Regions from separate parts of the Sporosarcina sp. P16b genome, predicted to be linked through region 3. Evidence: riboswitches for the same ligand, from Rfam matches in the RefSeq annotation. Region 3 holds a riboswitch; each other region holds the start of a gene.
What was found. A riboswitch is a leader RNA that binds a small molecule or an ion and turns the genes downstream of it on or off. The one in region 3 is predicted to bind thiamine pyrophosphate.
Positions count from the first base shown of each region.

Region 1 (10,465 bases), on a different contig from region 3:
TTCTTATGATTCAAGAGTCATTGTATCGTATCGGAATCGATTACTTTGATAAATACTTGATTCATTGGCCGCTTCCAAAACAAGATCGATACGTAGAAGCATGGCAAGCGTTAGTCGATGCGCAGAAATTTGGACTGATTAAGACGATAGGTGTATCTAATTTTTTACCAGAGCATCTGGAGCGGATCATTGAAGAAACAGGTGTAACACCGGCTACCAATCAAATTGAACGCCATCCGTATTTTACTAACAACGAACTAGTGGAATACAATAAAAGTCGCGGAGTTGTAACGGAGGCATGGAGTCCTTTAGGGCGCAAATTAAACGACGTGTTAGAGAATGAAACAATTGTATCCATCGCTAAAAAATACAATAAAGAACCCGCGCAGATTATTATTCGTTGGAACTTACAGAATGAAGTCTTAACCGTCGTGAAATCATCTTCTTATGATCATCAAAAAGCAAACCTTGATGTATTCGATTTTGAATTAACCGAAGAAGACATTAGACAAATTGATTCCTTGGATAAAGGTGAAGCGGGAAGAGTAGAAGGACAGCATCCGAACGAATATGAAGAGTTTGATTAAATATTAATAAGTTTAATAATCCGGATACCTTCAATCGTATAATCAGCGTACCAGACTTTGAATTTCTAATGAAATTAATATAAATCCCCATCAAAAAAATGACCCACCTCGATCCACATTATAAAGTGGCGAGGTGGGTTTTGTTGTTTTTATTGCACCAACAATTTTTCTAGGAAACACAAAGAACATAATGGCCCTTTTTGAATGGCAGAACATCTATTAATAATGAACACTCTCTATTTTCAAGCATTTCAAGCATTTCCTATAGGTGAAGGTTTCGGTATATTCGTGTATACATTGTGCTTGCAAGAGTGCCAACTGTTCTTCTAATTGATGAAGATTTCGACGTTTTACAGTAATCTGATGAATTAACTGTTCAGTTGTCATCACTCAATTCACTCCTGATTAAAGATAGATTTCAGCACCGGATTTTTTGAATTCTTCAGCTTTCTCTTTCATGCCACTTTCCATTGCAAGCTTCTCTTCTAAACTATTTTCATCCGCATATTTTCTAATGTCGTGCGAAATACGCATACTGCAAAACTTCGGCCCGCACATTGAACAGAAGTGGGCGACCTTTGCCCCTTCAGCCGGCAATGTTTCATCATGGTATTCCATCGCGCGTTCAGGATCCAGACTTAAATTAAATTGATCTCTCCAACGGAATTCGAAACGGGCTTTTGACAATGCATCGTCACGTTTGTATGCGTCGGGATGACCTTTTGCTAAATCAGCTGCATGTGCTGCAATTTTATACGTGATGACGCCTTCACGCACATCTTCTTTATTCGGGAGACCGAGATGCTCTTTAGGCGTTACATAGCATAACATCGCGGTCCCGAACCAACCGATCATAGCCGCACCAATAGCAGAAGTGATATGGTCATAGGCAGGAGCAATATCTGTCGTCAAAGGACCGAGTGTATAGAAAGGGGCTTCTTGACAAATCTCCATTTGCTTGTCCATGTTTTCCTTGATTAAATGCATAGGCACATGTCCAGGACCTTCTACCATGACTTGCACATCATGGGACCAAGCAATTTTCGTTAGTTCTCCAAGTGTTGCAAGTTCAGCGAATTGCGCCTCGTCATTGGCATCCGCGATAGATCCTGGACGTAATCCGTCTCCTAATGAAAAAGCAATATCGTATTGTTTCATGATTTCACATATATCTTCAAAGTGTGTGTAGAGGAAACTTTCTGTATGATGCAACATACACCACTGGGCCATAATAGAACCACCTCGTGAGACAATGCCAGTCACACGATTAATCGTCATGGGAATATAACGAAGTAGAACACCTGCATGGATTGTAAAGTAACTGACACCTTGCTCGGCCTGCTCAATCAAAGTGTCACGGAATACTTCCCATGAGAGATCCTCCACTTTGCCGTTTACTTTTTCCAACGCTTGATATAACGGAACCGTTCCCACTGGGACAGGCGAGTTGCGGATAATCCATTCGCGTGTTGTATGGATATTCTTTCCCGTTGATAAATCCATGATATTATCTGCACCCCAACGTGTAGCCCAGGTCATCTTTTCCACTTCTTCAGTAATGGATGAACAGACAGCAGAATTACCAATATTCGCATTAATTTTCACATGGAATTTACTGCCGATAATCATCGGTTCCGCTTCAGGGTGGTTAATATTCGACGGGATAATGGCTCGGCCCCTTGCGACTTCATCCCGTACAAGTTCTGGCGTTATATTTTCACGAATAGCAATGAACTCCATCTCAGGTGTAATGATTCCTTTGCGTGCATAATGCATTTGTGTAACATTCATGCCACTTTTTGCTCGTAATGGTTTGCGTTTCAACAATGGAAATTCTGCATCATTTTGCATTTGTTCCATTGAACGATACCCGTTATCCCGCGGCTTCACTTGTCTGCCTTCATATTCTTCCACGTCATTTCGTTCTACTATCCAGTTCTTCTTGATGTTCGGCAGTCCTTTTTTAATATCAACTGTATAACCAGTTTCCGTATATTTACCGCTTGTATCGTAGACACGAAAAGGTTCATTCGGTATTTCGCCTTGATCAGTTACAGTGGGTGATAGCTCAATTTCGCGCATCGGTACAAGTATGTCTGGACGACTTCCTTGTACGTAAACCTTTCGACTTGCTGGAAAGCATTCATGGATATAGATTTCTTCTTTCTTCTCTTGCATTTTGTCATCGTCTCCTTTTGAGGTTTGACCATGACTCGATTCAAGTAAAGGGAATCGGCAACAAAAAAGACCAGTTCCGTAGATAGGACCTGGTCTTCAAAACGCAAAAATACGCGTCGCTGATAAAATGAAAACTTCCCTACGCTGGTACGAGCCAGATCAGGTCCAAAGAGTCCGGAATGCGTGTACTATCATTCCATCTCAGTCCAATAACGTTGGACACCCCTAGTTATAGTATTAAATTGTGTGAACAGGAATAGTCTACCATATAATTAGCTGTTTTTAAAGAGTTAGTATACTTTTGATTTCCATAACTCAAAAAAGTAGATTCTAATGAGAAATGAATATCTTTGTATGACTTGAAGGATGCATTAGCAGTGATGACGTGAGATAATCAAAAGTGATAAACAAAGAAGGAAAGATCGTTGTAGTGGAGCTGACGTCGTATAAAATATTAGCGATTGAGAACAATGAAACCTATGGGTATATAAAATCAAATTCCTATGGTGTTATGGGTCATTGTGAATGTAACAAGTCGCATCATATGTGCAGTAATTGGACAAAATATTTTATCGACTAGAAATTTCATTCCCTTGGAGGAGGCAATCAATAAATGTCCTATATTTTATTAATAATTGGATTTATATTATTAATAAAAGGAGCCGATTATTTCGTAGATGGCTCTTCAAATATTGCAAGGCTACTGCAAATTCCCCCTATTTTGATCGGGCTAACCATTGTAGCGCTCGGAACTAGCTCACCAGAAGCGACGGTCAGTATTATTGCTGCTATGGGTGGAAATGCAGACGTCGCAGTGGGGAACGTAGTGGGAAGTAATATTTTCAACATCACCATCGTGGTCGGAATAGCAGCATTCCTGTTTCCATTGAAAGTACAGAGCGAAACCATTCGGAAAGAAATTCCGTTCACTTTACTGGCAGGTATTGTCATGTTGGTGTTGATGAGTGATATGGCACTGCAAGGCTTCAGTAGCAATGTGCTCACGCGCAGTGATGGAATGATTTTCTTGCTATTCCTCTCGATCTTTATGTACTATGTGATTGAACTTGGGCTTCGAAGCCGTCAAAATTCCACGCTTACACAAGCTACTGAGAATGTGAAGTGGGGGAAGAATATCTTCATTACGCTAGTCGGGCTGGCGGCGATTATTTTCGGAGGGGATTTGGTCGTCGATCATGCTACGAAGATTGCTTATTCTCTTGGCATGAGTGAAACATTGGTCGGTCTTACGATCATCGCCATCGGTACCTCTCTACCTGAATTGGTTACGTCGATTTCAGCGGCTTTGAAAAAAGAAAGTGAAATCGCTTTGGGGAACATCGTCGGGAGCAATATTTTTAACATCCTGTTTGTTCTCGGGGCTTCCTCTGTCATTACGCCGATCGCAGTGAACGATAAAGTATTTATTGACGTTGTCATTATGCTAGTATTGACCTTAGTATTGTTACTGTTTGCAAGAACTGGTTTCAAAATTGGTAAGCGTGAAGGTCTGATGTTAGCTGTAGCATACGTCGTGTATCTTGTGTATGTTATTTTGCGTAATTGAGTAATAATTTGCTGATGGTCTGCTTCTTTATATGAAAGAAGCGCTTGATTTCATAAAGAAAAGGCAATTTTCCATTCGTGGAAAGTTGCCTTTTCTGACTTTATGGCATGGTGTGATTAGAGGGGTCCGTGTTATCTCCACTTATACCCGATCCCCCAAACCGTCACCAAAATCTCTTCAATAGGAAAATTGGATTTCCTCAATTTATCCCGTAGATTTCGAATATGAGAATCGACTGTCCGAACTTCTGTATACGTGTCATATTCCCAAGCTACTTGAAGCAAGTCTTCCCGTGTGAACGTCCGATTTGGCCGGTTCATCATCGCTTCTATGATATAGAATTCCTTTAACGTAAGTCGAACTTCATGCGTGTCATATAGGATGGAATAGGACTCCAAGTCAAGAGTAAATGGGCCTTCCTGAATAGCCTTTGGTTGATTTTCACCCTCTGTACGCCGTAATGCCACACGCACTCTTGCTGTGAGTTCGCGTTCGTCAAATGGTTTCGTAATATAATCATCCGCACCTTGGTCGAGTCCTTTCACAATATCTGATTTGTCGGATCGAGCAGCACGAGATGTACATCCTCCATCCAAGTGAATAACTGCGGTTTCAAACGGATTCACTAGCCACAAATGCCGTCACACAATCTTCGGATAATGTTCGATCTTTTCATAGCATCTCATTAATCACCAAGTTAATTATTAGAAGATTTGAAATTTTATGTTGACAATGAATTTATTTAGAAGTATGATATGACCATATAGAAACATTGTTTTCTATATAAAACAGGGGCCTTCTTTGAATAAGCGTTTTCGTCAAGAGGTCTAAAAATAGGGAGGAAGAAAACATGGAGTTCACAACAGTAGAGGATTTTGAAAAGAAATATATTGCGAGATTGGGAGATAGAAAGTTGGACTGGAACGTTTTAAAGTTCCAAGAAGAATTAGATCCGAGATATCGCCGTGCACAAATGCGCTATATTGGACGTGGTGCAACAGCAAACAAAGATTCAAATGTAATTGAAGCAAACAACTTCACATTAAGCACGATGGTTTTACCAGCTGGTTCAATTGGTCCATTGCACTTACACTCAGACGTAGAAGAAGTGTTCTTCATTTTGGAAGGTGAAATGACGGTCCTTTTAGAGTATGAAGGAAAAGAGTATGAGATAAAAATGAATAAGCGCGACTGTGTCAGCGTACCACCTGGCATTCAGCGTGGTATCCGCAACGATGGAAAAGAAGATGCGATGATGCTTGTTATGCTAGGTGCGGCAAAACCACAACTACCGACTTATCCAGAAGGCAGCGAACTTGAAAAGATTCGCATTGAGCGTGCGAAAGAAAGAGAAGCGATTGTTGCGCAGGCAGACCGCTAATTTATCGATGGATCAACTGATCTTCAATCAAAAAATATTTTTGCACAGAATGTAGAGGCGTCTACCATAGAAGACTTTCATCTCTAAAAGTGACAAAATGATAGCGCTTTAATTATCCAGTTTAGCAGGTCATCCAAACTCTAGATGACTTGCGTTCTTAATCTGGATGCAATTACGCCTCGGCGTAATTGATTACATAGTTTCATATTTTACTTAACGGTAGAGGTGCATCGACATCAATCGAAGGAAAGTGAGGAATTTAAAATGAAAATCGATGAGAAAGTATACGACATCACAATAATTGGAGGTGGCCCTGCTGGGTTGTTTACTGCATTCTATGGAGGAATGCGGGAAGCTAGTGTGAAGATTATAGAAAGTTTACCTCAGTTAGGTGGCCAGTTGTCAGTACTCTATCCGGAAAAGTATATTTACGATATTGCTGGATTGCCGAAAGTCCGTGCCCAAGAATTGATCGATAATTTAAAGGAACAAGTGAATATGTTCCCAACGACAATCTGCTTGGAGCAAGCTGTACAAACGGTGGAAAGTCAAGAAGACGGGATTTTTAAACTCCAAACGAATCAAGAAATTCATTTTTCAAAGACGATCATTATTACGGCAGGGAACGGAGCATTTGCAGCTCGTCGCTTAGGGATTGAAGGCGCGGAGAAATTCGAAGGGAAAAACCTTCATTATTTCATTGACAACTTAAATAGGTTTACAGATAAAGAAGTGGCAGTATGTGGCGGGGGAGACTCGGCGGTCGACTGGGCATTGATGCTCGAACCGATTGCGAAAAAAGTTACCATCATCCATCGACGCGATAAATTCCGCGCTCACGAACATAGCGTGGAAAATTTGAAAAAATCCAGTGTGGAAATCAAAACCCCTTATGTTCCGTCTGAACTGATCGGAGATGAAGGTGGTATTAAACAAATCGTCATCGAAGAGCCTAAAACTGAAAACTGTGAAGTGATTGATGTCGATGACTTTATCGTCAACTATGGATTCGTTTCCGCGCTCGGTCCAATTAAAGATTGGGGATTGGAGATTGAGAAAAATTGCATAATCGTTAACAATAAAATGGAAACGAACATTCCTGGCATTTATGCTGTGGGTGACATTGCAACGTATGAAGGGAAAGTAAAACTGATTGCCACCGGATTCGGTGAGGCACCGGTCGCAGTTAGTAATGCAAAGCAGTACATTGACCCGAATGTACGTTTACAACCGAAACATAGTACGGCAATCTTTGCATAAAGTTTTACGATAATATATATGTTGAAGTTATTTTGGCTATAACTATCGGCTTACTGTCCGAATTGCTATCTATCGTAATTTTATCGACAAAAATCAGCGGTTGAATGTTAACTTATATGATTTTAACAGTAACCGTGCTAAAAGGGGCAGATTTCATGAAAACAGATCTTTCGTGGAAAGTGGGAGGACAGCAAGGGGAAGGAATTGAAAGTACGGGTGAGATTTTCTCCAAAACTCTGAATCGGCTCGGTTTTTATTTATATGGATATCGCCACTTTTCATCTAGAATTAAAGGTGGTCATACGAACAATAAAATTCGCGTAAGTACTGAAAAAGTCCAGGCAGTTGCCGATAATTTAGATATACTTCTTGCATTCGATCAAGAAACGATTGATCTAAACTATCATGAATTACATGAAAAAGGTGTTATCATTGCTGATACGAAATTTAAACCAGTGAAGCCGGAAGACTCGAAGGCTGAACTATATCCTGTTCCATTTACTGATATCGCTTCCGACCTCGGCACTTCTTTGATGAAAAATATGGTAGCGATCGGTGCTACTTGTGCCGTTATGAATTTGGAGGTTGAGGATTTCTCTGTTGTTATCGAAGAGATATTTAATAGAAAAGGCGGAGATATGGTTCAGAAAAATATGAAGGCTATCCAAGAAGGGTATATGTATATGCAAAAAAGCCTTGGAGAAAAAGCCTCAACTTTATATCTTGCAAAGGCTGAAAATACTCATAAACGGATGTTTCTGATTGGTAATGATGCGATTGCGCTTGGGGCTTTGACAGCAGGGGTTCGTTTTATGCCTGCTTACCCAATTACACCAGCCTCTGACATTATGGAGTATTTAATTAAAAAGTTACCAAGAGTGGGTGGAACAGTCATTCAAACAGAAGATGAAATTGCAGCTGTGACGATGGCAATCGGTTCTAACTATGCGGGTGCTCGTTCTTTCACTGCATCATCTGGTCCTGGATTATCCTTAATGATGGAAGCGATTGGCCTTTCCGGCATGACGGAAACCCCTCTTGTGGTTGTTGATACACAGCGTGGTGGGCCATCTACAGGATTACCAACAAAGCAAGAACAGTCGGATTTAATGGCGATGATCTATGGGAATCATGGAGAAATCCCGAAGGTTGTCATTGCGCCAAGTACAGCTGATGAAGCTTTTTACGATACGATAGAAGCATTTAATATTGCAGATGAATACCAGTGCCCTGTTATTTTATTAACCGATTTACAACTTTCGTTAGCAAAACAAACCGTAGAAACTTTTGATTTTGATAAAGTACACATTCGACGAGGTAAGTTAATTACTAGTGACATTGAACAAACGGATGAAAAGGATTATTTTAAACGCTACGAAGTAACAGAAGATGGTGTCTCTCCACGTGTGATCCCAGGGGTGAAAGGTGGCATTCATCATGTAACTGGTGTCGAGCATGACGAAGCAGGTAGACCAAATGAAACTGCAAGTAATCGTAAACAACAAATGGATAAGAGAATGCGTAAATTATCCAACTTGACAGAACGATTCCCAAATCCAATCACGGTGAATGTTCCAACAACAAAAACAGATCTTTTACTAATTGGATTTAATGCAACGCGTGGTGCTATTGAAGAAGCTGTCCACCGTCTGAGAGAAGATGGATTGAACGTAAATCACTTGCAAATTCGACTCATTCACCCATTCCCGGCGGCAGCTATTAAGCCTTATATAGACGGGGCAGATTATGTACTTGTTGCAGAAAGCAATGCGACGGGGCAACTTGCCAATATTATAAAAATGAATGTTGGTCATGTCAATAAAATTCAAAGCATATTGAAATATGATGGTGATCCATTCCAACCACACCATATTTACGACGCGGGCAAGGAGTTGTTAGAACATGTCTACATCAACAATTAAAGATTTTAGAAATGGTGTGAAACCAAATTGGTGTCCAGGCTGTGGAGATTTCTCTGTACAAGCAGCGATCCAGCGTGGTGCAGCTAATCTACATCTTTCTCCAGAGGATCTGGCGGTTATCTCTGGAATTGGCTGTTCCGGTCGTATTTCAGGCTATATTAGATCCTACGGTTTACATGGAATCCACGGAAGGGCGCTTCCGATTGCTCAAGGGGTAAAGATGGGGAATCGTGAACTTACTGTCGTTGCGGCTGGAGGAGATGGCGATGGTTTTGCAATTGGGATTGGACATACGATTCATGCGATGCGGCGTAATATGGATATTACTTATATCGTAATGGATAATCAAATTTACGGCTTAACAAAAGGTCAGACATCACCGCGTTCAGAGGATGGGTTTATTACATCATCGACACCGGAAGGATCAATTGAAAAAGCAATATCTCCAATGGAGATGGCGATAACTAGTGGAGCTAGCTTTGTGGCACAATGTTTCTCAGCGGATATTAAAGAATTGACTGCGACAATAGAAGCAGGAATACAACATAAAGGTTTTTCTATTATTAACGTCTATAGTCCATGTGTCACATACAACAAAGTGAATACGTATGATTGGTTCAAAGAGAATTTGATCAAATTGAGTGATCTAGAAGGATATGATTCTTCCAACCGCGAAATGGCCATGAACATTTTAATGAAACATAACAGCCTAGTAACTGGAATTGTTTATCAAGAAGAGAAGCCTTCTTATCAGGAGTTAGTAAAAGGGTATGCTGAGCAACCCTTGGCCCATATGAATCTCGATTTACAACCTGAACTTTTTAGGGAACTTGTAAACGAGTTCATCTAGTTTTTTGCACAAGATTGAAAGACATAAATCTAATTGTGCGGAGGCGCAATTGATAATAGAAGATGAAAGGGGAATCCCGATATGAAGAAGTATACATTAGTAGAACAAGAGACTTGTATCGCTTGCAGTGCGTGTGGAGCTACTGCCCCCGATATATTTGATTATGATGATGATGGCCTATCCTATAGTATTCTCGACGATAATACAGGGGTTACGCCAATAGGAGAAGATTTAGTAGATGATCTTATGGATGCTTGTGAGGGATGTCCAACAGACTCGATACAAGTAGCAGACGAACCGTTTCTACGTGTAGCTGAAAAATAATATCCTAAGATAGAAGTCTCCCTTCTTATAATGTAATGACGATGTAGATTCTCAATTTTAATTATAGACAGGGGGAATAAGAGGTCGCTTCTTATTTCCTTTTTTGTTTATTTTAAGGAGTTATTTGAATATAGTGTATTTCGGTAATAGTCAGTTTGGACTTGGGAGTCGCTTGACTTTATGAAGAATAAGTACGTACAATCAATCTTAATATCGAAAACTTTGTTTTATTAATAAAACATAGAAAAGGCGATAAAAATGCTTGAGGAGGGGTTTTATGTCGAAAGTGGAGTTGGGGGATCTGCCAATTCATTATCTCAGAGAAGGAAGTGGACCACCGCTGGTCTTATTGCATGGCTTAGGAAATAACTCGAAGTCATGGATTCATCAATTGGA
Region 1 covers NZ_PDYO01000017.1:40,130-50,594, forward strand. Annotated here, with positions in the region: gene CSV77_RS14300 (aldo/keto reductase) at 1-587, shown strand, start outside; gene CSV77_RS17050 (hypothetical protein) at 807-974, opposite strand; gene thiC (phosphomethylpyrimidine synthase ThiC) at 993-2,765, opposite strand; TPP riboswitch at 2,885-3,002, opposite strand; gene CSV77_RS14310 (calcium/sodium antiporter) at 3,379-4,332, shown strand; gene CSV77_RS14315 (response regulator transcription factor) at 4,464-4,958, opposite strand; gene CSV77_RS14320 (cupin domain-containing protein) at 5,183-5,713, shown strand; gene CSV77_RS14325 (NAD(P)/FAD-dependent oxidoreductase) at 5,978-6,973, shown strand; gene CSV77_RS14330 (2-oxoacid:acceptor oxidoreductase subunit alpha) at 7,129-8,895, shown strand; gene CSV77_RS14335 (2-oxoacid:ferredoxin oxidoreductase subunit beta) at 8,876-9,745, shown strand; gene CSV77_RS14340 (ferredoxin) at 9,827-10,069, shown strand; gene CSV77_RS14345 (alpha/beta fold hydrolase) at 10,347-10,465, shown strand, end outside.
Region 1: it holds a riboswitch for thiamine pyrophosphate, as region 3 does, so the genes downstream of both, thiC (phosphomethylpyrimidine synthase ThiC) here and thiM (hydroxyethylthiazole kinase) in region 3, are expected to answer to the same signal.

Region 2 (10,465 bases), on a different contig from region 3:
TCTTCCTATCCGGACTGGCAAATGGATTAGCCAGCATGAACAGAGAAGCGATCGACTCGTGGAAAGTCGATGCAGTTCTTCTGACAGAGGAATCCGATAAGAGTTTGTATGAGTCGGCACTTGACAAGAAAATAGCCGATGAACTGGATGCGAAAGAAACGGCTGTTGTTAGCCAAATGGGCGCCATCGCAAACAATGGTGATACCAAACAAAATGTCATGCTCTTCGGTATAGATAGAGAAGAGTTCATCAAGCCTGAAGTTAGTGAAGGGGACCCGACATTTTACGTTCAAAACGGTGTCGTGGCATCTGATGTGCTAAAAGATGAAGGCTTTAAAATAGGGGATACGCTCGAGTTATCCTCAACAGACACGAAACTGACGATTGTCGGCTTCACGGAAAAAGCTCGTTTTAATGCGTCGCCTATTCTCTATATGAAGTTAAATGATATGCAGAAAATTAAATATGGTGACGCCTATACAATGAATAAAGACTTGGTTAACGCAATTGTCATTAGAGACAAAGACTGGGCTACACTTTCCTTGCCAGACAATACGGAAATTATTGAAACGGAAACATTTATCGAGAATCTACCGGGTTATACGGAGCAGAATTTGACGTTGACGTATATGATTTACTTCCTATTCGTCATTTCAGCGGCAATCGTTGCCATTTTCCTGTACGTATTGACTGTCCAGAAAATCAGCATGTTCGGTCTGATGAAAGCGCAGGGGATTTCCAGCGCTTATTTGGCAAGATCCGTTATCGCACAGACATTCATTCTCGCGTTGATCGGGGTAGTCCTAGCATTTGGACTGACGTTGCTTGCGGGAAGCTTCCTGCCAAATGCAGTTCCTATCATGTTTGATATACCTACCATGATCATTTATGGGGTGGTCTTAATAGTAGTGGCAATTCTCGGGGCTGTCATTTCGGTTTGGACGATTATTCGAATTGATCCGCTCGAAGCGATAGGGGGGTAAACGATGGTACTGGAACTACGAAATGCGAAAAAGACGTTCGGTGAAGGCAATACGCTCGTTGAAGCGATGAAGGAAACCAATTTCTTAGTTGAACGTGGAGAATTGGTCGCGGTTATCGGTCCGTCAGGTTCAGGTAAAAGTACGTTCCTGACGGTGGCTGGCGCTCTGCAAACACCAAGCGAAGGCGAAGTCATCATTAACGGTAAAGAATTATCGCAGCTAAATGAAAAGCAACGTTCAAAAATCCGTTTGCAGGAAATCGGGTTTATATTGCAAGCTTCCAACCTTGTGCCGTTCCTAACTGTTGATCAGCAGCTTGAATTGCTAAATAAAGTGAAGAAAGACAATATGACCAAAGATGAGCAACGTAAGTTATATGAAGATTTAGGTATTACCAAGTTGCGTAAGAATTATCCATCTGATTTATCGGGCGGTGAGCGACAACGTGTGGCGATTGCGAAAGCATTGTTCAGCAAGCCAGCGATTCTTTTGGCGGATGAGCCTACCGCTTCACTCGATTCGGATCGGGCGTTTGAGGTGATGGAGTTGTTGCGTAATGAAACGAAGTCGAATCAGACAGCGACCATCGTCGTGACACATGATATACGATTGATTCGATACGTGGATAAGGTGTACAAGATGACGGATGGTGTGTTGAAGTTGGAGAGTTCGGCTGAGATGGCATTGGATTCGACGGAATAAGCGAGGGTTGAATAAATAATGAAATAAACGCTTCGGAAAGCTGTTTTATGGCTTTCTGAAGCGTTTTTTTATTGGAGGATTTATTGGGTATGCTCATAAAATTGGACGGAGCGCTCTATTGAACGTGTTCATCGCTCATAGTCCAGGGGCCAGCGCTCTATCCAACGTGTCAACCGATCATAGCCCACGCGCAAGCGCTCTAAGCACAAGCATCATCCCAATAAACCAGCGACGATCTTCCGTGCAACCATGATATCCTTCGTTCCATGTACCAACATCCTGCCATCGCGGAATAACACGAGTCGATGAGCGTTGTATTCACAGGAAACCAAATATGGGTTTTGTTTTAAATTAGAAACAATACCGCGAATGGATTCGGCAAATGGTAGTAGTTCCACTTGTCGGTTCCTTGGCCATGTCAGTTGCACGGTGTCGCGTCCGCACAGCACGGCAGTCCGAATGACTTCATTGGCAGATAGGTAAGGATAGGTTGGAGTGTCTGAGCAACTCGGACAACTAGATTTCTTCATACTGTGCACGTCCATTGCAGCACGTTCGCCTGTCCATAGATCGACGGATTCCAGGCGCGGTTCCATCTGCGCACCCGTTATACACTTCAGCAATTCGGCGGTTTGACGGGCAGCCGTTGTAACGACGATTGGTGAGATGACGCCGACTGTATCGCATGTTAAAGACTGTGGTGGTAACGCTTCGAGTAGACAATGCAAGCAGGGTGAGCCTTCTTTTACACCAATAGGAAACGTCAGCCCGTAGCTACCGACGCAAGCACCCATGAAGAAAGGGATGCCGAGTTGTAACGCTGCGTCATTTGCTAGTAATCGTGTTTCGATATTATCTGTGCCGTCGAGAATGAAATGATGTCCCTCGAATAGGTCGAGAACATTTTCAGGTGTCACATCCGCCACAATCCCACGAACTTTCACATCGCTGTTGATAGCGCGCAAACGGCTTTCTGCTGCAATCGCTTTCGGCAATTGATCCATGACATCTTGCTCTGTGTATAATTGCTGTCTATGAAGATTGGTCCACTCCAAAATATCACGATCAACAATCGTTAGTTCGCCGACCCCTGCACGGACAAGCATTTCCGCTCCGGAAGAACCGAGTGCACCCGCTCCTAAGACGAAAACTTTTGCCTCGCGGATACGCTGTTGTCCAACTGGTCCGATAGGTGCAAATAGCTCTTGCCGAGAATATTTTCCGGTCAATTCGTCACAAGCCCTTCAGTTGGACTGCTTGCTACGCCGTAATCGCGGACTGGCATACGTCCTGCCTTATAACCGAGACGTCCTGCTTCAATCGCGAGTTTCATTGCTTCTGCCATCATGACAGGATTTGCGGCTTCTGATACTGCCGTATTCAGCAATACACCGTCTGCTCCGAGCTCCATCGCGAATGCCGCGTCTTTTGGAGAGCCGACGCCAGCGTCAATGATGACGGGGACATTCGATTGCTCAATGATCAATGACAGATTCAGCGGATTCAGAATGCCTCTGCCTGAACCGATTGGCGCAGCGCCCGGCATGATGGCATGAACGCCTAATTCGCATAGTCTTCTTGCGAGCACTACATCGTCTGACGTATAAGGCAATACAATAAAGCCTTCCTCTAGCAGCATTTCAGTAGCGCGTAATGTCTCTACAGGATCTGGAAGCAATGAACGGCTGCATCCGATAATTTCCACTTTCACCATGTCACAAAGTCCTGATGCCTTTGCAAGACGTGCGATATGTACGGCTTCTTCTGCTGTACTTGCGCCTGCAGTATTTGGAAGTAATGTATAGCGAGTTAAATCCAATTGCTTTAGAAAATTGGGCTGCGACGCTTCGAAAATATCCATGCGTCGTACTGCAAACGTGAGGATTTCTGCTTCTGATACTGCAACTGCCTGCTTTTGTATTTCAAATGAAGGATATTTCCCTGTGCCTAGTAATAACCGTGAAGAGAATTCTTTATCTGCAATTTTTAACATCTTCATCCGCCTCCTACAAAATGTATAATTTCAATTTGGTCTCGATCCATAATCGGTGCGTCATAGTGATCTTTTTGCAAAATCTCTTTGTTTTTCTCCACAATCAAAATACGATCACCTAATCCCAAATGCTCAAGTAACTGTTGAATCGTCGCTACTTCTGGAACGACCGAATAGGTTTTTCCGTTCAGATCAATCATTTTCTTCATTAGACACGACTCCTATTCTATAACTTTGTAAGACTTTTAATGAACGCATAGGGGATAATACAGCCACGCCTGCTACGCCGTTTCGTTGTAAATCAGGCAAGTGGAGCGGCTGAATTCCGCCGATTGCATACACGGGGATCGAACTATACTTTGCAATAGAAAACAATTCTTCCGTGCCGCGCGCTGGTAGGCCGGGCTTTGATTTCGTCTCGAAAACATGCCCGTGCAAGAGCCAATCCGCGCCTTCCGTCGTAGCTTCCTTTGCTTCTTCCATTGAATGAATTGAGCACCCGAATTGTAGCTCGGGAAATTTCCGAAGTGCATCCCGTAAAGACATGCCATAGCCAGTCAACTGCACTTTTCTAAGGTTCAGCTCGCCAGCCACGTAAGGTCTGGCATGTATAATGAGCTTATCGAGTGGAAATCCGCTATTCGCAAGACGCGTAATCAAATCTGTCAGTTGTGCATCTGTCTTGGACTTTTCACGCAAAATAATAGCATCTAGAAACGGCGCTGTCTGCTGCAAGTGTAAAGTCAGTTCGTCAACCGAAAGACAGTCATCAGTCACGCCAAGTAACTTCATTCATTCCCCTCCAATAGAAAAAACCACTTCCCGAATCGGAAAGTGGTGGATGTGTCGACAGAAATATATACGGAACGACTCGCCACTTCCCTCCGCAGATGCTAATCTGTTCAGGTAATAAGGGTTTCAGAGCCACACTCTTTTCTCAGTCCTTGTGAAGGATTCCCCCAATGGTCAAAATATTTAGTTTTCAGAACTAGCGTATCATGTACGTAGTGGAATGAAAAGAGTTTCTTTTATAAAAGTAATAAAGCATCCAAATCGAGAATATCCACCGTTTTCATGCTGGACTGCCGAATCCAGCCCGACTCCTCGAATGCGCTTAATTTGCGACTAATTGTTTCAGGTGTCGTCCCGAGGTGGGAGGCGAGATCTTTGCGACTCATCGGTAATTCGACTGTCAATTGTTGTTGTTCTTCAGATAAATCGGCTAGATATAGGGCGATACGCGTTTCTGCTGCTTCCATACCGATCCGCGCTGCCCGTTGTTCTGTCCGGGCGAGGCGAGAGGAGAATTCCTCTAACATCTTTAATGAGATCGCAGGATGTTTTTGTAGAAGTTGTTGCATTTGATCACGTTGAATAATACATAATTCCACGGGTTCAAGTGTTTCTGCGTAGGCGTCATGAGGTTTGGCATTGAATAATGACAGCTCACCTGTGAAATCTCCCGGTTCTAAAATTCGCACGAGTTGCTCTTTGCCGTTTTCTGACAGGCGGTATACTTTGATTCGTCCTTTATGCAAAATATATAAACCTTCGGAGCAGTCGCCTTCATTGTAAATGATTTTTCCACGTGGATGCGAAGTGTTTCGCGCGAGTTCCTACTACGTGTTTCATCTGTTCAGTTTCCAAATGATTGAACAACGGAACGAGCGATACACACATATTTTGATCCGTCGTATTATTGTGGGGCTGTTGACTCATTCACTTTCACCTCGCTTATATTTCGACTGGCTGGTTTGTCACTAGTATAGCGTATTAATCGAATGGCGTTCAATATAACCAAAAGTACACTTGCTTCATTTATGGAAGCACTGCCTGTAACAATCGGTCCGTCAACTGGAACTTGTTCTCCTGAGCGAACGATTACTCGGTCACCGACTACTACCTCGTCAACAGCGATTGTCATTATTTTACCATCTCGAAAGACACTTGCTTCTAGTGGGGCCAGATCAATAAGTGCCTTGAGGGACGAGCGGGTTTTCTCCATTGTACGAATTTCAAGTAGCGCTCCGAATAAAAATAAGAAGGTAACTGCAGCGGATTCTACATACTCACCAATAAATAGCGCACCGATGACCGCGATGGTCACGAGAAGTTCAATACTAAAAGCTTTCATGCGGATAGCTTTCCATGCCTTGATTGCAATCGGAGTACCCGCGATTAAAGTGGCCGCGATTAATGTAATCTGACGCGCGTCATGAAGGCTTGCGAAGTGCAAGATGATCGCTGCTCCAAGCAAAATCGCGGATAGGGAAGTGATGCGTACGGTTTGCTTTGCGTTCATTTGAATGCCTCCTCTCTATGAGACTTTTTTATTGAGAACTGGATAGCCGAGTTTACTAATTAATTCCTGTAATTCATTGGCTTCTACGATAGATTCATCAAACTCGACTCGAACTTTACTTGAATGGAATAATACTTTTACTCGCTGTACACCTTTTGCTCGAGATAGTGCACCTTCAATTTTTTTGACACATGACGGGCAACTGAATGGTTCCATTAAAAATACGACTTTTTTCATTGATCTCATCCTCTTCTTGTGTATTTGTCAACTTAAGTATGAGAGTATTTTGTGAAAACGACCTTGACGCCCATCAACTTTTGTCAAACAATACTTTTTCTTCTCGTCAAAGTGCTTTATACTGAATAAGCAGTATACATTTATGAATAGAGGAGAATCGTACGGATGAAATTAACCTATTCTGGTAAAACGAAAGACGTCTACCGCTTGGAAGATGGCCACGTGCTATTGAAATTCAAGGATGATGTAACAGGGGAAGATGGTGTATTTGATCCAGGTGCCAACACAGTAGGCCTGACGATTGATGGTGCCGGGAAGTCTGGACTTCGCATGACGAAATACTTTTTCGAGAAATTGGAGGAGCAAAACGTACCGACGCATTACATCGATGCCGATCTGGATGAAGTGACGATGACGGTGAAGCCTGCTACGATCTTTGGTAAAGGATTAGAAGTGATTTGTCGATACCGTGCGGTCGGAAGTTTCTTGCGCAGATTCGGTGCGTATGCCGAAGAAGGACAAGTATTGGATGCATTCGTGGAAGTGACGCTAAAAGATGATGAACGTCAAGATCCACCCATTTCAGAAGATGCTTTGGCACAACTTCACATTTTGACGCATGAAGAATATGCGGTACTTAAAGAATTGACCCAGCAAATTTCTGAAGTAGTGCGATCAGAGATGGCGGAAAAAGGTTTAGAACTTTATGATATCAAATTGGAGTTCGGTCGCGATCCTGAGCGAAACATCATGTTGATCGATGAAATTTCAGGAGGCAATATGCGCGTTTATCGAGGCGATACATATATTGAACCAATGGAATTAGAAAAGATATTATTTTCATAAAACTCAACCGGAAACGAAAATTGTTTCCGGTTTTTTATATTGTCACTTACGCTATGCGCTGACTGACCTAGTATCAGGAGTGTTTTTTATTGTATAAGGGAGGGAGGGGGGAGTGGACGCTCATTCAAGTGGCTAGAGCGCTCTATTGTGCTGCATATTCGCTCTTAGTTTGTTGATAAGCGCTCTATAGGTCCTTGCAACCGCTCATTGTCGCGAGTTAACCGATCTATCTTGCCGGCTATCCGCTCTTAGAACTCCAACAGCATGTTAGAAAACTATAAAAGTGGGTACACTACATATTGTGGGTTCATTATCCAAATAGTAATGAACATCAAAGTACATAACTTACACGAGGAGGAATGCATTTATGTGGAAATTACCTAGTATTGTATTGGGATCCGCGTTAATGATGGCGGCTTGCGGTGGCGCGGCGGATGAAGAAAAAGAAAAAGAACCGGTGAACGGCAGCGGTGAACCCGTCGTGGAAGAAGAGGGGACAACGGAGCCTGAAGTGATGGCGCCAGTGATAAATGTGGATGGAGAAGAAATCGGTTCCGTAACGCTAACGCAAGGACCGTCTGGCGTAGCAATGGATGTCGACGTATCGGGCCTTGAGCCAGGGGAACACGGCATGCACTTCCATGAAACCGGTGTCTGTACAGCACCGGACTTTAAAGCATCTGCTGGCGGTCATTTCAACCCAACAGATAAAAAGCACGGATTGGATAATCCAGAAGGACACCACGCTGGTGACTTGGAGAATCTTGTGGCGGATGAAGATGGAAACGCAAAAGTTACTGTGACGACAGATGAAGTTACACTTGAGTCTGGAAAAGACAATTCATTACTCGATGAAGACGGAACGGCGTTGGTGATTCACGAGGGTCCGGATGATAACATCACAGATCCAGCAGGTAATTCAGGCGCGCCATTTGCTTGTGCAGAGATTACATCTGAGAATATGAAGTAATAAGTAGAACAGGATGTCCCGAGGTGTGGGGCATCTTTTTTGTGTGTTGAAGTTTTAAGTCAAAGTATATTGGAAATGGATAGTTAGTTAATATCTACGAAAAAATTAAAGCAGAAGGACGCAAATCTCCTTACGTATCCCATTGCCAGCCTCTTCATTCACATAGACGAAAAAAAGAACGCCCTCCCGGAAAGGGGCGTCCTGTTGATTACCGAACTATCGCGATAATCCCTTCTTCATCATCCAGCTTTAGCTGAATGCCTGCTGCCATCGGATCTTGATCGAGATACTGCTCAATCCAAAGGCGAAGTGCTTCGACAAGACGGGAGGTATCCAAATGATGCATCTTGCCATTAAGCTCGGCATCTGCTGAAAACCCAGTGTCCTCATCGTAAGCAAGTTCGACTTCCACGTCGTCTGGCATAGCACGTGACTCTTTTGCAATCAATACACAAACTGCATTTACTACGTCCTGTTCGTAGATTATCTGTTGTTCCATTGATTCATATCCTCATTGCGTTTACGCTCTTTCTCTTTGAAGATTGCGAAAATCTTCCGAACCATGTAAATGATGAAGACAATCGCTAACACGTTAATCAACAAGCCCATAATGGACCCAAGCATACCCATATTCGCAAACAAGCTGCCGAATAATAGACCCGCAAGTCCACCAACTAATAGACCTTTCATCAAGCCGCCACCCATACCGCCTGGCTTCTTCGCTGTGTTACCTGCTGTTGCTCTATCATTACTTTGATTGGTATCTTGTTTCTTTTCGGCTTTATTCGGTTGCACACGATTAGGTGTACTGAAACTCTTCTTACCAGACTTATAACCACGTGCTTCAGCAGTAATTTCATCTTGGAAGATGATGTTCCCGATTGGCGACAAAATCAATGTCGCAGCGAGGAAAAATGCAGCAAATTTTTTCAATTGATAATCTCCTTTAATGCTGTAATGAAGGTCTTGGATTTACCAAAGCCCTTGTCTTTATTTTACTGGATATCTTACCGTAATGAAAGGAAATTCCCTTACTTCGCGAAGAAGTTTTCAGTATAAAATGGCTGTTCTTTGTCATTGAAGTCTACACCGATCCCAATGAACTGGTAGTCACGGATTAATATGTTTTCTCTGTGGCCTTTTGAATTCATTAGACCTTCATGTGCAAAAATACTGCTTGACTGACCGTAGGCTAGGTTTTCACCCGCACTGACGAACGCCACCCCTTGCTTTTTCATACGGTCAAAAGGGGACTCGCCTTGCAAGTTTTTATGACTGAAGTAATCTTGTACTGCCATATCCGTACTGTGCAGACGTGCTGTTTCAGCCGCAAGTTCATCCCATGTTAAAATGGAGCGACCGTGTCGAACTCTTGCTGCGTTCGTCAAGTCAAATAGTTGCATCTCAAAGCCTTTACGCAACGCATCGTTTTTGGGGGCATAGAGGGCGGACTTTTTTTGCTCTAGCGAATCCGAGATTAATTGGACTGCGGTTACGGTATTGTCAGTATGCAGATCATAAAAGACATAGATATACAGACCATCCGTATGAAAGATGTCCATGCCTTCATCGTTTTGCAGCTTATAAATGTTTGTCCCTTTACGTATTTCAGAAATTGGTTCGCCTAGGCCTTTACGTATTTCCGCTTTCGGCACACCGTACTCGATGCCGATCGATGAAGCGATGAGGCGATCATTTGTATAGAGCGCATTGACGCGACGTTTGATATCGTATGACAACATGACGAAGTTCTGATAATTGTCATGGAATGTCAGCCATTCCGTTCCATATTCATTGACGGATTTCCGCATAGGTTCACCGAGCTTTTCCTTCACTTGCGCTTCGGTTGTACCAATTTCGATATTGTGGATAGAAATAATGCCTGTTGCCGGTGCATCGAGCACGGGTTGGGCGACTTCCTCTGGGGGACTGTTTCCGGCAGCTTTATTGGAAACGAATGTAATTAAATCGACAATCGATTCTTTTGTATAGTCAAGCGCAGATCTAACTACTTCCTCGTTCAGCACGGTTTCTACTTTGGCATCAAGCGGGTCGAGAAAAGATAAGTCCACGTATTCTGATACTGGACCTTCCCAGAAGGGCTTGAAAGCGTAGATGAGTACTGCGAGAAAGAGTAACTGAAACAGGCGTTTTATCATATGAAACCCACTCCTCATTCACATTATACTCTGTTTCACCCTCAGCAATACAGTGGGAACTATGAATTGTTGAAAATATTCCTCCAGAGTAGCAGGAAAAAGGGTATACTAAAAAAAGAATGGAAGTTTGGAAGGAGTGGATGGCATGTTCGGTGGCGTGAGCAGTGTACCTTCCTGGTTTTATATAATCGCATTTGTAGTCGTCATATTGCTTGTCCTGATTACGGAATGGCGAACGAGATGAAGACTGAATTTCAGTAGAAAGAAGGAAAA
Region 2 covers NZ_PDYO01000008.1:115,059-125,523, forward strand. Annotated here, with positions in the region: gene CSV77_RS11120 (ABC transporter permease) at 1-983, shown strand, start outside; gene CSV77_RS11125 (ABC transporter ATP-binding protein) at 987-1,685, shown strand; gene CSV77_RS11130 (ThiF family adenylyltransferase) at 1,898-2,914, opposite strand; gene CSV77_RS11135 (thiazole synthase) at 2,911-3,684, opposite strand; gene thiS (sulfur carrier protein ThiS) at 3,681-3,887, opposite strand; gene CSV77_RS11145 (thiamine phosphate synthase) at 3,871-4,470, opposite strand; TPP riboswitch at 4,541-4,649, opposite strand; gene CSV77_RS11150 (Crp/Fnr family transcriptional regulator) at 4,707-5,216, opposite strand; gene CSV77_RS17140 (hypothetical protein) at 5,245-5,397, opposite strand; gene CSV77_RS11155 (P-type ATPase actuator domain-containing protein) at 5,375-5,980, opposite strand; gene CSV77_RS11160 (heavy-metal-associated domain-containing protein) at 5,996-6,217, opposite strand; gene CSV77_RS11165 (phosphoribosylaminoimidazolesuccinocarboxamide synthase) at 6,383-7,063, shown strand; gene CSV77_RS11170 (superoxide dismutase family protein) at 7,431-8,033, shown strand; gene CSV77_RS11175 (DUF2653 family protein) at 8,242-8,532, opposite strand; gene CSV77_RS11180 (hypothetical protein) at 8,517-8,966, opposite strand; gene CSV77_RS11185 (CAP domain-containing protein) at 9,065-10,192, opposite strand.
Region 2: it holds a riboswitch for thiamine pyrophosphate, as region 3 does, so the genes downstream of both, CSV77_RS11145 (thiamine phosphate synthase) here and thiM (hydroxyethylthiazole kinase) in region 3, are expected to answer to the same signal.

Region 3 (10,465 bases):
CGTCTATTCAATGACAACCAGCTGATCGTAGCGGAAGTTCTTCAAAGTGCTGAAGTCATGAAAGCTTCTGTTTCATACCTTGAACAGTTCATGGAAAAGAAAGAAGACGATAGCGGGAAAGGCAAGATCATTCTGGCAACAGTAAAAGGTGACGTACATGATATCGGAAAAAACCTCGTGGAAATTATCTTAAGTAATAACGGTTTTAAAGTCATAGATATCGGTATTAAAGTTACTCCAGCTACATTAATTGAAGTGATTCGTAAAGAAAAACCAGACATTGTAGGACTATCTGGACTTCTCGTAAAGTCTGCACAGCAAATGGTGTTAACAGCACAGGACTTTAAGGCAGCAGGAATCGACACGCCAGTAATGGTAGGTGGAGCCGCATTAACAAGGCGCTTTACTGAAACGAAAATCGCACCTGAGTATGATGGCCCGGTTATATTTGCAAAAGATGCGATGCAAGGTCTTGACTTAGCAAACCGTCTACAAAGTAATGACAAAGGAGCGTTACTCGAAGAATTAGCAGATAGTATCGAGAAACGCGAAACCAATGATGCGATTAAAGCAAGTCGAGGCACGTCAGCAGTTGCAGTGAAGCCACGTCCCGTAAAAACGGTACGCACTGACGTTCCTGTATTCACACCAACCGATTTACGTAGACGGGTCGTGAAAGATTACTCGGTTGCTCACTTACATCCTTACGTAAATATGCGTACACTTATCGGTCACCACTTAGGTCTACGAGGAAATGTCGATAAAATGCTTGAAAGAAAAGAAGAACGCGCAGTACAACTTCATGAAATGGTAACGGAGTTCTTGAAGTCCGACAAGATGAAAGCTTCCGGTATTTATCAATTCTTCCCTGCCCAGGCAGACGGGGATGACGTAATCATTTATGATCCGGAAGATTCAAAAACTGAAATTGAACGATTTACGTTCCCGCGTCAAGAAAAAGAGCCTTTCCTGTGCTTGGCTGATTACTTGAAAACAGTGCAAAGTGGTGAAATGGATTACGTGGCATTCATGCAAGTGACTGCTGGTAAAGGGGTCCGTGATTATGCAAACAAACTGAAGGAAGAAGGCAAATTCCTTGAAAGCCATGCGTTCCAAGCGACTGCATTGGAGTTGGCAGAAGGCTTCGCTGAACGGATTCACCAAGAAATCCGTGACCAATGGGGATTCCCTGATCCAACAGACTTTACAATGCTCGAACGTTTCGCGGCCAAATACCAAGGCCAACGTTTCTCATTCGGCTACCCAGCTTGTCCAAATCTAGAAGATCAAGCTAAACTCTTCCGCCTCATCAAACCGGAAGACCACGGCGTCGTGCTAACCGAAGAATTCATGATGGAACCAGAAGCATCCGTATCCGCCATCGTCTTCGCCCATCCCGACGCAAGATACTTTAACGCATAACCCTAATGCTGAAAGCGCCGTTTAGACTCGACAGGCGTTGGAGGAACTACCACAAAGGCGTTCTTTGCCTTTTTGGTAATTCCGAAACGTCCCGAGAGTCTGGCGCTTGAGAAAATAAAACAATCCGCCATCTCTGAAATACTAGAGATGGCGGATTCTTCATATTAAAAAATGATCAGCGGCATCTTCTACGGCGGTGACAACCTTCGCCACCCCACATACCTCCAGATCCTGGTCCATATCCTGGCCCTCTTCCTGGCATGATAGTAGAGCCCATAACATTTTCCGTAGTTTCTGTGTAATAGTGCTGTGGCACGCCGACTACGTGGTGTCGATTCACATTCACGATCGGATGAATAAATGGCATTTCCTGTTTAGTGAAGCAATCGTTAAAGCGATATTGTGGCGGGCAAAAAACGGGTTGAAAACCTTGATGACCATGCATTCCTTGATGATGCTGATGGTGTCCCCATCCCTGCTGACCATGTCCGCCTGACATTCCACAATGTCCTTGATTCATTTCTCCACCTCCTTATACCTTATTACATGCGAGCCAATAATTTTGTTACGGGCTGCCGCCATAGTATAGTGAAAAATAAATAGCAATGATCTTTATCAATAGAGATAAAGATCATTGCTATATTGTTAATAAACTATTTATAACTCACAGCTTCTAGGCGTAGAAGGCTTCTCATAACCTAGACTATTTTCAATTAATTCTAGTTTCTTCACAATAAATTTACACTCATTTAATGCGCCATGGACCGGAGCACCTTCGCCTACCATATTCTCAGAACGTAAAAAGTCAGAGTCACGACGCAACTCCAGCTCAGCTGGATGGATGTATTGACGCTCCATACTTTTTCACTCCTTCTTTTTTTTATATGATTCACAAGACAAAGCGAGCTTATTATCTTCTATTATATACTATACACAAACAAATTAACACTATTCTGTTTACTGCGCGTGAGTGAAGTCAAAGCTATGTGGGTATAGTACGATATCATCTATTTTTGAAGGAGAGAGTAACTATGAAACGAGATAGAATTATACTATTTGACGGCGAATGTAACTTCTGTGATGCAAGCGTTCAATTTATCATTAAACGTGACCCGTACAAACACTTTTCATTCGCTTCGTTACAAGACGATGTAGGTAGAAAACTTCGTAAAGACTACCAAATTTCTGATGACGTAGATAGCTTAGTATTGATTGAAAACGGTAAAGCCTATACAAAGTCAGGCGCAGCTTTACGTATCGCCAAAAAACTGGATGGTTTATGGCACTTGGCATTTCTATTCGTAGTTATCCCGCCAGCAATCCGCGACGTCGTCTACGACTATGTTGCAAAAAACCGATATAAATGGTTCGGTAAAAAGGAATTATCCTGCATGTTGCCTTCACCTGAGGATCGCCAACGTTTTATGGCATGAAGATTTTACCCATGACAAAAATTGAATACAGTAAATAAAAAACTGAAAGCAAGGTCCCATGTGTTGAGAGTTGCTTTCAGTCCTAGCCTTCCTATTCTTTGGAAGGCTTTTTATATGAAGTTAATTCCTTATACTCTCCGTCAGTGAAAGCACGAGATCTGGTTAAGAAACGTTTCCCTTCCACTCCTTCAAGCGAAAACATCCCTCCACGTCCGTCGACTACGTCAATAATCAGTTGTGTATGCTTCCAGTATTCAAACTGGCTCTTCATCATATAGAATGGCATGCCGCCAATATGCCCAAGCAAGATATCCTGATTACCAATAATCAAGTCTCCATCTTCGTAACACATCGGAGAAGATCCATCACAGCAACCGCCAGACTGGTGAAACATCAAAGGGCCGTGCTTATCTTTTAACCATTCTATAAGGGCCAACGCTTCTTCTGTTGCGACTACTCGATCTGGCATAGGAATTCCTCCATTCACTTCGGATCCTCCAGATAGATTCAATCAAAAGAATCCTAGTTTGCTTTCGTCGTAGCTAACTAGCATGTTCTTCGTCTGCTGATAATGTGCCAGCATTTGCAAGTGGTTTTCACGTCCGATTCCTGATGCTTTGTAGCCACCAAATGCAGCGTGTGCCGGATATGCATGATAGCAGTTCGTCCATACACGTCCTGCCTGAATACCACGACCGAAACGATACGCTGTATTCATATCGCGCGTCCATACACCTGAACCTAGTCCATATAATGTGTCATTCGCAATTTCTAGTGCTTCTTCTTTATCTTTGAATGTCGTAACCGCTACTACAGGACCAAAGATTTCTTCTTGGAAGATCCTCATTTTATTATGTCCTTTAAATACAGTCGGTTGCACATAATACCCCTCTGCAAGATCACCTTCAAGTTTGTTTTGCTCACCGCCCGTCAGACATTCTGCGCCTTCTTGTTTTCCAATGTCTAAGTAAGAAAGAATTTTCTCTAGTTGTTCAGTGGATGCCTGAGCACCCATCATAACCGTCGGATCCAAGGGATTTCCTACTTTGATCGCTTTAACACGCTCAAGTGCGCGTTCCATGAACTTGTCATAAATGGATTCCTGAATCAATGCACGGGACGGACATGTACAGACCTCACCTTGGTTCAATGCAAACATAACAAAACCTTCAACAGCCTTATCAAGGAATGCATCGTCTTGCGCCATGACATCCTCGAAGAAAATATTCGGAGATTTTCCGCCCAGTTCCAATGTAACCGGAATCAAGTTTTGAGAAGCGTACTGCATAATTAGACGACCTGTTGTCGTCTCCCCCGTAAAGGCAACTTTATTGATGCGCGGATTGGATGCTAGTGGTTTTCCTGCTTCCAGCCCGAAACCGTTGACTATATTCAGAACACCCGCTGGTAGTAAGTCTTCGATTAATTCAACCAATACCAAAATGGAAGCAGGTGTTTGCTCAGCTGGTTTTAACACGATACAGTTTCCTGCAGCCAATGCCGGAGCAAGTTTCCATACCGCCATCAGAATCGGGAAGTTCCACGGAATAATTTGCCCGACGACTCCTAACGGCTCGTGGAAATGGTAGGCTACTGTATCGTTATCAATTTGACTAACTCCGCCTTCTTGCGCACGAATTGCAGAAGCAAAGTATCTAAAATGATCCACTGCAAGCGGAAGATCGGCATTCAATGTTTCACGGATAGCTTTCCCGTTATCCCACGTTTCAGCTACAGCTAGCATTTCCAAGTTCTTTTCAATACGATCCGCTATCTTCAGCAAAATATTCGAACGTTCAGTGACTGATGTTTTTCCCCATGCATCTTTTGCTGCATGAGCTGCATCTAGAGCCAGTTCAATGTCTTCTTCTGTAGATCTAGCTACTTGGGTAAATACCTTACCTGTAACTGGCGTGGAATTATCAAAATACTGGCCTTTTACTGGTGCTGTCCACTTGCCACCGATGAAATTATCATAGCGTTCTTTGAACTGAACCTTTGAACCTTGTGTATTCGGATTTGCATAAACTAGATTTTCTGAAGCTTGTACCATACTGCGTCACACTCCCTGTTCTCATTAATTTGCTTGTATCCCAGCGCAATCGTTATGCACGCAAAGCTATTATACGAAACATAGTTTCACATTATTCCTAATGTGTACGCTTTTATAAGCTATCTATTATTTTAAACTATTCAGTAAGCGCTTTCAACAAAATGCCATTATAAAACAATGAAAAGGTTTTTGAAGTTCCAAGCCTATAAAGTTCGATCCAGCAAATGGCACCTCGGTGACTTGTTGTCGAGTAATAGAATGAAAGGCCGGAAGTATTGCAGCCAATAGATAAAACACAAAAGAAATAAGTGAAAAATTGGAGATATGGAAAAAACATAAGCAAAATGGAAAAATTGAACTGACAGCAGAGTCAATTGGAAAGTTGAACGTCCGAGTCAGAAAGCTTAATTCGGAACGGAGGAGTTTTCAAGAAACGATCAACTAGTAAAGCATAGTTAAATGAACCGCCGCAATTCACTATGGATTGCGGCGGTTCATTGTTAATTACACGTCATATAGCGCCAATAGTTATCTCCTAGCACACCCGTCAAATACGCCAATCCTTCACTTTCAGTACGATGCACAGGACGCCAGTTCTCGCCATCAATCGCTAAATAAATTTCATGATGAGGCGCATCATTATGATAGCCAACTAGATCTAAGTTACCTTGCTGATCCAAATGAGCTTTCATTTCATAGTGAATAGACGGTGAAGCGGTTAATGGATTGCCTACATCATGATTGATTGTAAAATGAACTTCTGTCGATTTCTCCTCCAACCGATCGATTTCTATACCCTCTACAGAAGCATGGGCATGACGCTTATACCGTTTCATAGTATTTAAGCCAATTGACGGCCCTGTTGCTTTCGTAAACCGCAGATTGCTGTCTCCTCCGATGAACTCTCCTTCTATATCTACACGGGTACGGAAGCTCTTTCCTTCAGGGTTAAAGTCCCGATCGTCTCCTGTAAAGTATGGAATCGACGAAAAAAGATTCGGGTTTTTTATGATATCTTCCTTTAAAAAAGTCGTGTAGCGGAACTTCCATTGCTTCACTTCATTTAACTTTTTCCTGTCAGCCACTGGAATGAGTAATCGATCCCGTTGCTTTACTCGCACGGAAAATGTATAGACTTCTTCTGTTGGTTTATTATTAGGATCTGGAGGCATAATCACTTCATACACTTTTGATGCGATTGATTTACTGACATTCATTTTCTGATTGCTATCAAGTAATGGGCGTGTTGCCACGACACTATATACTACCGCCTCAGAAGAACTTGTCTCGCGATCAATAAAACGATTATCCGTAATTGTCTCGATGTATTGTCCATTCCGGAAAACATCAAACTTCTCTACATCCTTAATCCACTCCCATGACAGAGCAATTTGTGATGGGGCGGCAATCGTTGTGATCACCAAGCGTTGTAAAGGATGTTCATCTTCCTGTACTTCTGTCAGAGGTGATGTCTGGATAACAATTACATCTCGAACCCGTCCTTCCTCCACTCGTTCCACTGTATATTGAAAAGGATATGACGGATCTAGCTCTCCATCCGTAAACTTTGGAGCCGTTCCTTCATATACTTGTCGGTCATTTTTATAGACACGGTAATAACCACCTGTGTCACTCCACGTGAATGATATATCATCCAATGAATGATTCATCTGTTGAATTTCGAATAATTTCTCCATTTGCGATCTGCTCCCTTTTATCTATTTCATCTGAAACAGTTATACGCCTTCAGATAATTATGTAACATTCAGCATATCGTTATACCTTTTCATCTATGCACAATCACTCATTTCCAATTACTTTGATCCTATAATGCCAGTATTATTTTAACCTTTTTCATGTATATGATATAATCAGCCTGTCTAATACATAGCCACCACTAGGGGCGCCTTTTATTGGCTGAGATGCAATTACGCAAACCCTTTGAACCTGATCTAGTACATACTAGCGGAGGAAAGTGGGTAGTTTTCATACCCAACCGCCCACCTATGCATGGGCTTTTTGTATATATACCTTTTTAAGGAGGAAAAGAAACATGCAGCTTATTCAAGAACTTCGTCAAAAGCAACCGCTCGTTCATTGCATGACAAACTTTGTAGTCGCGAATTTCCAGGCAAATGGGTTACTTGCAATAGGCGCTTCTCCCGTTATGGCGGATGCAGTGGAGGAGGCAGAAGACATTGCAAAAATTGCCGCTTGCAGTATTTTAAATATTGGTACATTGAAGCAACAAACAGTAGACGCAATGATTTTGGCGGGAAAAAGTGCCCGCGCAGCAGGAAAACCTGTAGTACTAGATCCAGTTGGTGCAGGTGCTACGGCTTTTCGTAAAGCTAGCGTTCTAAAAGTGTTGGACGAGGTAGATATCACACTAATCCGCTGTAATACAGGGGAACTTGCTGCGATTGCAGATGTTCCATGGGCCGCTAAGGGTGTTGACGCAGGAGAAGGTTCTGCCGACATCGAAAGTATAGCGAAAAAGACTGCCCTTAAGTACAACTGTCTCGTGGCGGTTTCAGGCGAAGTCGATTTAGTCACGGACGGCCATTCCACATTATCCATTACGGGCGGCCACCCGATGATGACCACCATAACCGGCACGGGTTGTTTACTCAGTTCTGTCACGGGTGCATTTCTCTCCGTAGGAATGGAACATCCCCTGGAAGCCGTAGCAGATGCACTTTCATTTTATAAACGGGCTGGTGAACAAACTGCAAAGGTTTCACATGGTCCTGGCGACTTTGCTGTAAACTTCTTAAATACCTTACATACATTGGATAACGAACGGAAAACAATTTCAGTATACTAGACAGGAGGTTTTTCGATTGACAGTACAAGTAGCATTGACCATTGCCGGTTCAGATAGCGGAGGAGGCGCAGGAATTCAGGCCGACTTAAAGACGTTTCAGGAGCTAGGTGTATACGGCACTTCTGCCATAACTGCAGTGACTGCTCAGAACACACACGGTGTTCACAGTGTTTATCCAATACAGACAGATGGAGTAATAGCACAAATTCGTGCAGTACTGGATGATTTTGATGTAAAAGCATGTAAAACTGGGATGCTGTTTTCGGCGGAAATCATTACTGAAGTAGCTGCGCTATTAAAGGAATACCCTCCGTTTCCTTTAGTCATTGACCCTGTCATGATTGCAAAGGGAGGACAGGCTTTATTGCAGCAACAGGCGATTGAAGCATTAAAAGAGCATTTACTACCGCTAGCTACCATTGTCACTCCAAATATTCCTGAAGCGGAAGTGCTAACCGGAATGAAAATACGAACAGACGAAGACATTCGGCAAGCTGCAGCCGCTTTTATCAAAATGGGAGCAAGAGCCGTCGTTATGAAAGGCGGTCACCGCAATGATGTACTGGATGCAAAGGATTATTACGCGGACGAAGAAGGGCAGTCATTCACTGTAACAACACCTTGGATTCAAACCAAAGATACACACGGGACCGGATGCACATTCGCAGCGGCTTTGACGAGTTTTCTGGCTAAGGGCTATTCTTTGACGGATGCAGTTGCCGAAGCGAAGCAATTCATACAGGCCGCGATTGAAAATGGCCTGAAGATTGGTTCAGGGCACGGACCAACCAATCACTGGGCATACGGTGAACTGAAAAAGGAGATGCACTGATGTCAAACATGGAAGTGAGGAAAGCATTAGGCTTATATTTTGTAATGGGTACACCAAACGCTCAGAGTCAGGATCCGTTAGCAATAGTAGAAGCGGCTCTTCGCGGTGGTGTCACATGTTTCCAGTTGCGTGAAAAGGGATCTAATGCGCTTGAAGGCGAGGCTTTGCTCGGATTCGCTAGAAAGTGTCAGGCACTTTGCAGATTGTATCGTGTTCCTTTCATCATCAATGACGATGTGGATTTGGCATTGGCCATTAATGCAGACGGGGTTCATGTAGGACAAGATGATGAACAGGCAGACAGCGTGCGTCAGCGAATTGGTCGGGATAAGTGGCTTGGAGTTTCAACTCACAATGCACATGAGGTACAAATTGCACAATCAATCGGGGCGAATTATGTAGGTCTGGGTCCGATCTATCCGACGTCAACCAAACTCGATGCTTCGGCAGTTGTAGGTACCACTCTAGTAGAAGAAATCCATACTGCGTTCCCTGACATGCCGATCGTCGCTATAGGCGGCATTACACTGGCTACTACCGGCTCTGTTATCCAAGCCGGGGCAGACGGTATAGCTGTGGTCTCCGCTATCGCATCGGCTAAAGATCCGCAGTACGCAGCAAGCGATTTATCAAACACTATACACTCTTTGTTGGCATGAATGGGGATCGTATGAATACACGGAAAATGATTTTCATGACAATGTTTGTCGCAATTGCAGTTGCCGGCTCTGCATTCGTTTCATTCCCTGCTGGTATCGCCAGAGCGTATCCCATACAGCATACTGTAAATGTCATAGTGGCGATCGTAATGGGTCCGGGGGCCGCTGTCGTGGTAGCGTTTATGACAGGACTCGTACGTATACTGACAGGGACAGGTTCACTGCTCGCATTTCCTGGCGGGATGATCGGTGCGTTTTTAGCTGGCGTATTATACCGGCGTTTCAAAAAGAATTGGAGTACAGGCATCGGGGAGGTTATCGGTACCGGTTTGATAGCACCATTGTTTGCAGTGCCTTATGCCAAAATCTTGATGGGCACGACCGTAACCGCTTTATTTTTCCTACCCCCTTTTCTTGTATCGACGGTGAGTGGGACAATTATCGGTCTATTATTAGCTCCAAGACTCTTGAAATTAAAGATTTTTAGAGATTTGCAGTAAGACCATGATGTAGGACAAAATGGTGGGCAAGCGTAATGAGGACAAACTTGTGTCCGGGAACGTTGATCAACGATGTTTTCTAGCTTCCAAATCATCTATTCTAAAAAGTAAGATCCGCAGAGAATAGTCTCTGCGGATCTTTTGTCGATTTCCCGGGAAATAGAGTGTATTATTTCCTCGTATAATGATAATAACTCTTCATTTCGTCCGCAGGCACCATATTTCCGCCCGTTCCCCATACAAGGTGCGTTGCGTTTTTGGAGTCTGCTAACGGTAATGTAGACTTAATAACTTGTACAGGTCCTGTCATACCAGCAAGTGCTGAAGGTTCCAGCCAGATGTCTTCACTATCCGCCAGCTCTTTAAGAAGCGTAAATAATGTCTGATCTTCTACCGTATAGCATCCTGTGAGGAATGGTTCCATCGTTTTTCCAACAAATGCAGAAGCTGTACCGACTGCTAAACCATCAGCCGCAGTTTTATTGTCCAAGCCAAAATCTGCAACCGAGACTTGGTCGTGCATTCCTGTCATCATACCAATCATCATGCACGGTGAGTGTGTCGGTTCAGCAAAGAAGCAATGCACATGATCACCTAAAGCCAATTTTAATCCGAATGCCACGCCGCCTGGTCCCCCGCCTACGCCGCAAGGTAAATAGACGAATAGAGGGTGCGCTTCATCGACAGTAATATTCTGCTCTTTCAATTGTGCCGCAACACGTTCCCCTGCCACTGCATA
Region 3 covers NZ_PDYO01000005.1:88,464-98,928, forward strand. Annotated here, with positions in the region: gene metH (methionine synthase) at 1-1,422, shown strand, start outside; gene CSV77_RS17010 (hypothetical protein) at 1,598-1,942, opposite strand; gene CSV77_RS08270 (hypothetical protein) at 2,080-2,280, opposite strand; gene CSV77_RS08275 (thiol-disulfide oxidoreductase DCC family protein) at 2,454-2,855, shown strand; gene CSV77_RS08280 (DUF779 domain-containing protein) at 2,947-3,324, opposite strand; gene adh (aldehyde dehydrogenase) at 3,367-4,908, opposite strand; gene CSV77_RS08290 (DUF3238 domain-containing protein) at 5,409-6,605, opposite strand; TPP riboswitch at 6,798-6,899, shown strand; gene thiM (hydroxyethylthiazole kinase) at 6,962-7,735, shown strand; gene thiD (bifunctional hydroxymethylpyrimidine kinase/phosphomethylpyrimidine kinase) at 7,752-8,567, shown strand; gene thiE (thiamine phosphate synthase) at 8,567-9,226, shown strand; gene thiW (energy coupling factor transporter S component ThiW) at 9,238-9,726, shown strand; gene CSV77_RS08315 (D-serine ammonia-lyase) at 9,896-10,465, opposite strand, start outside.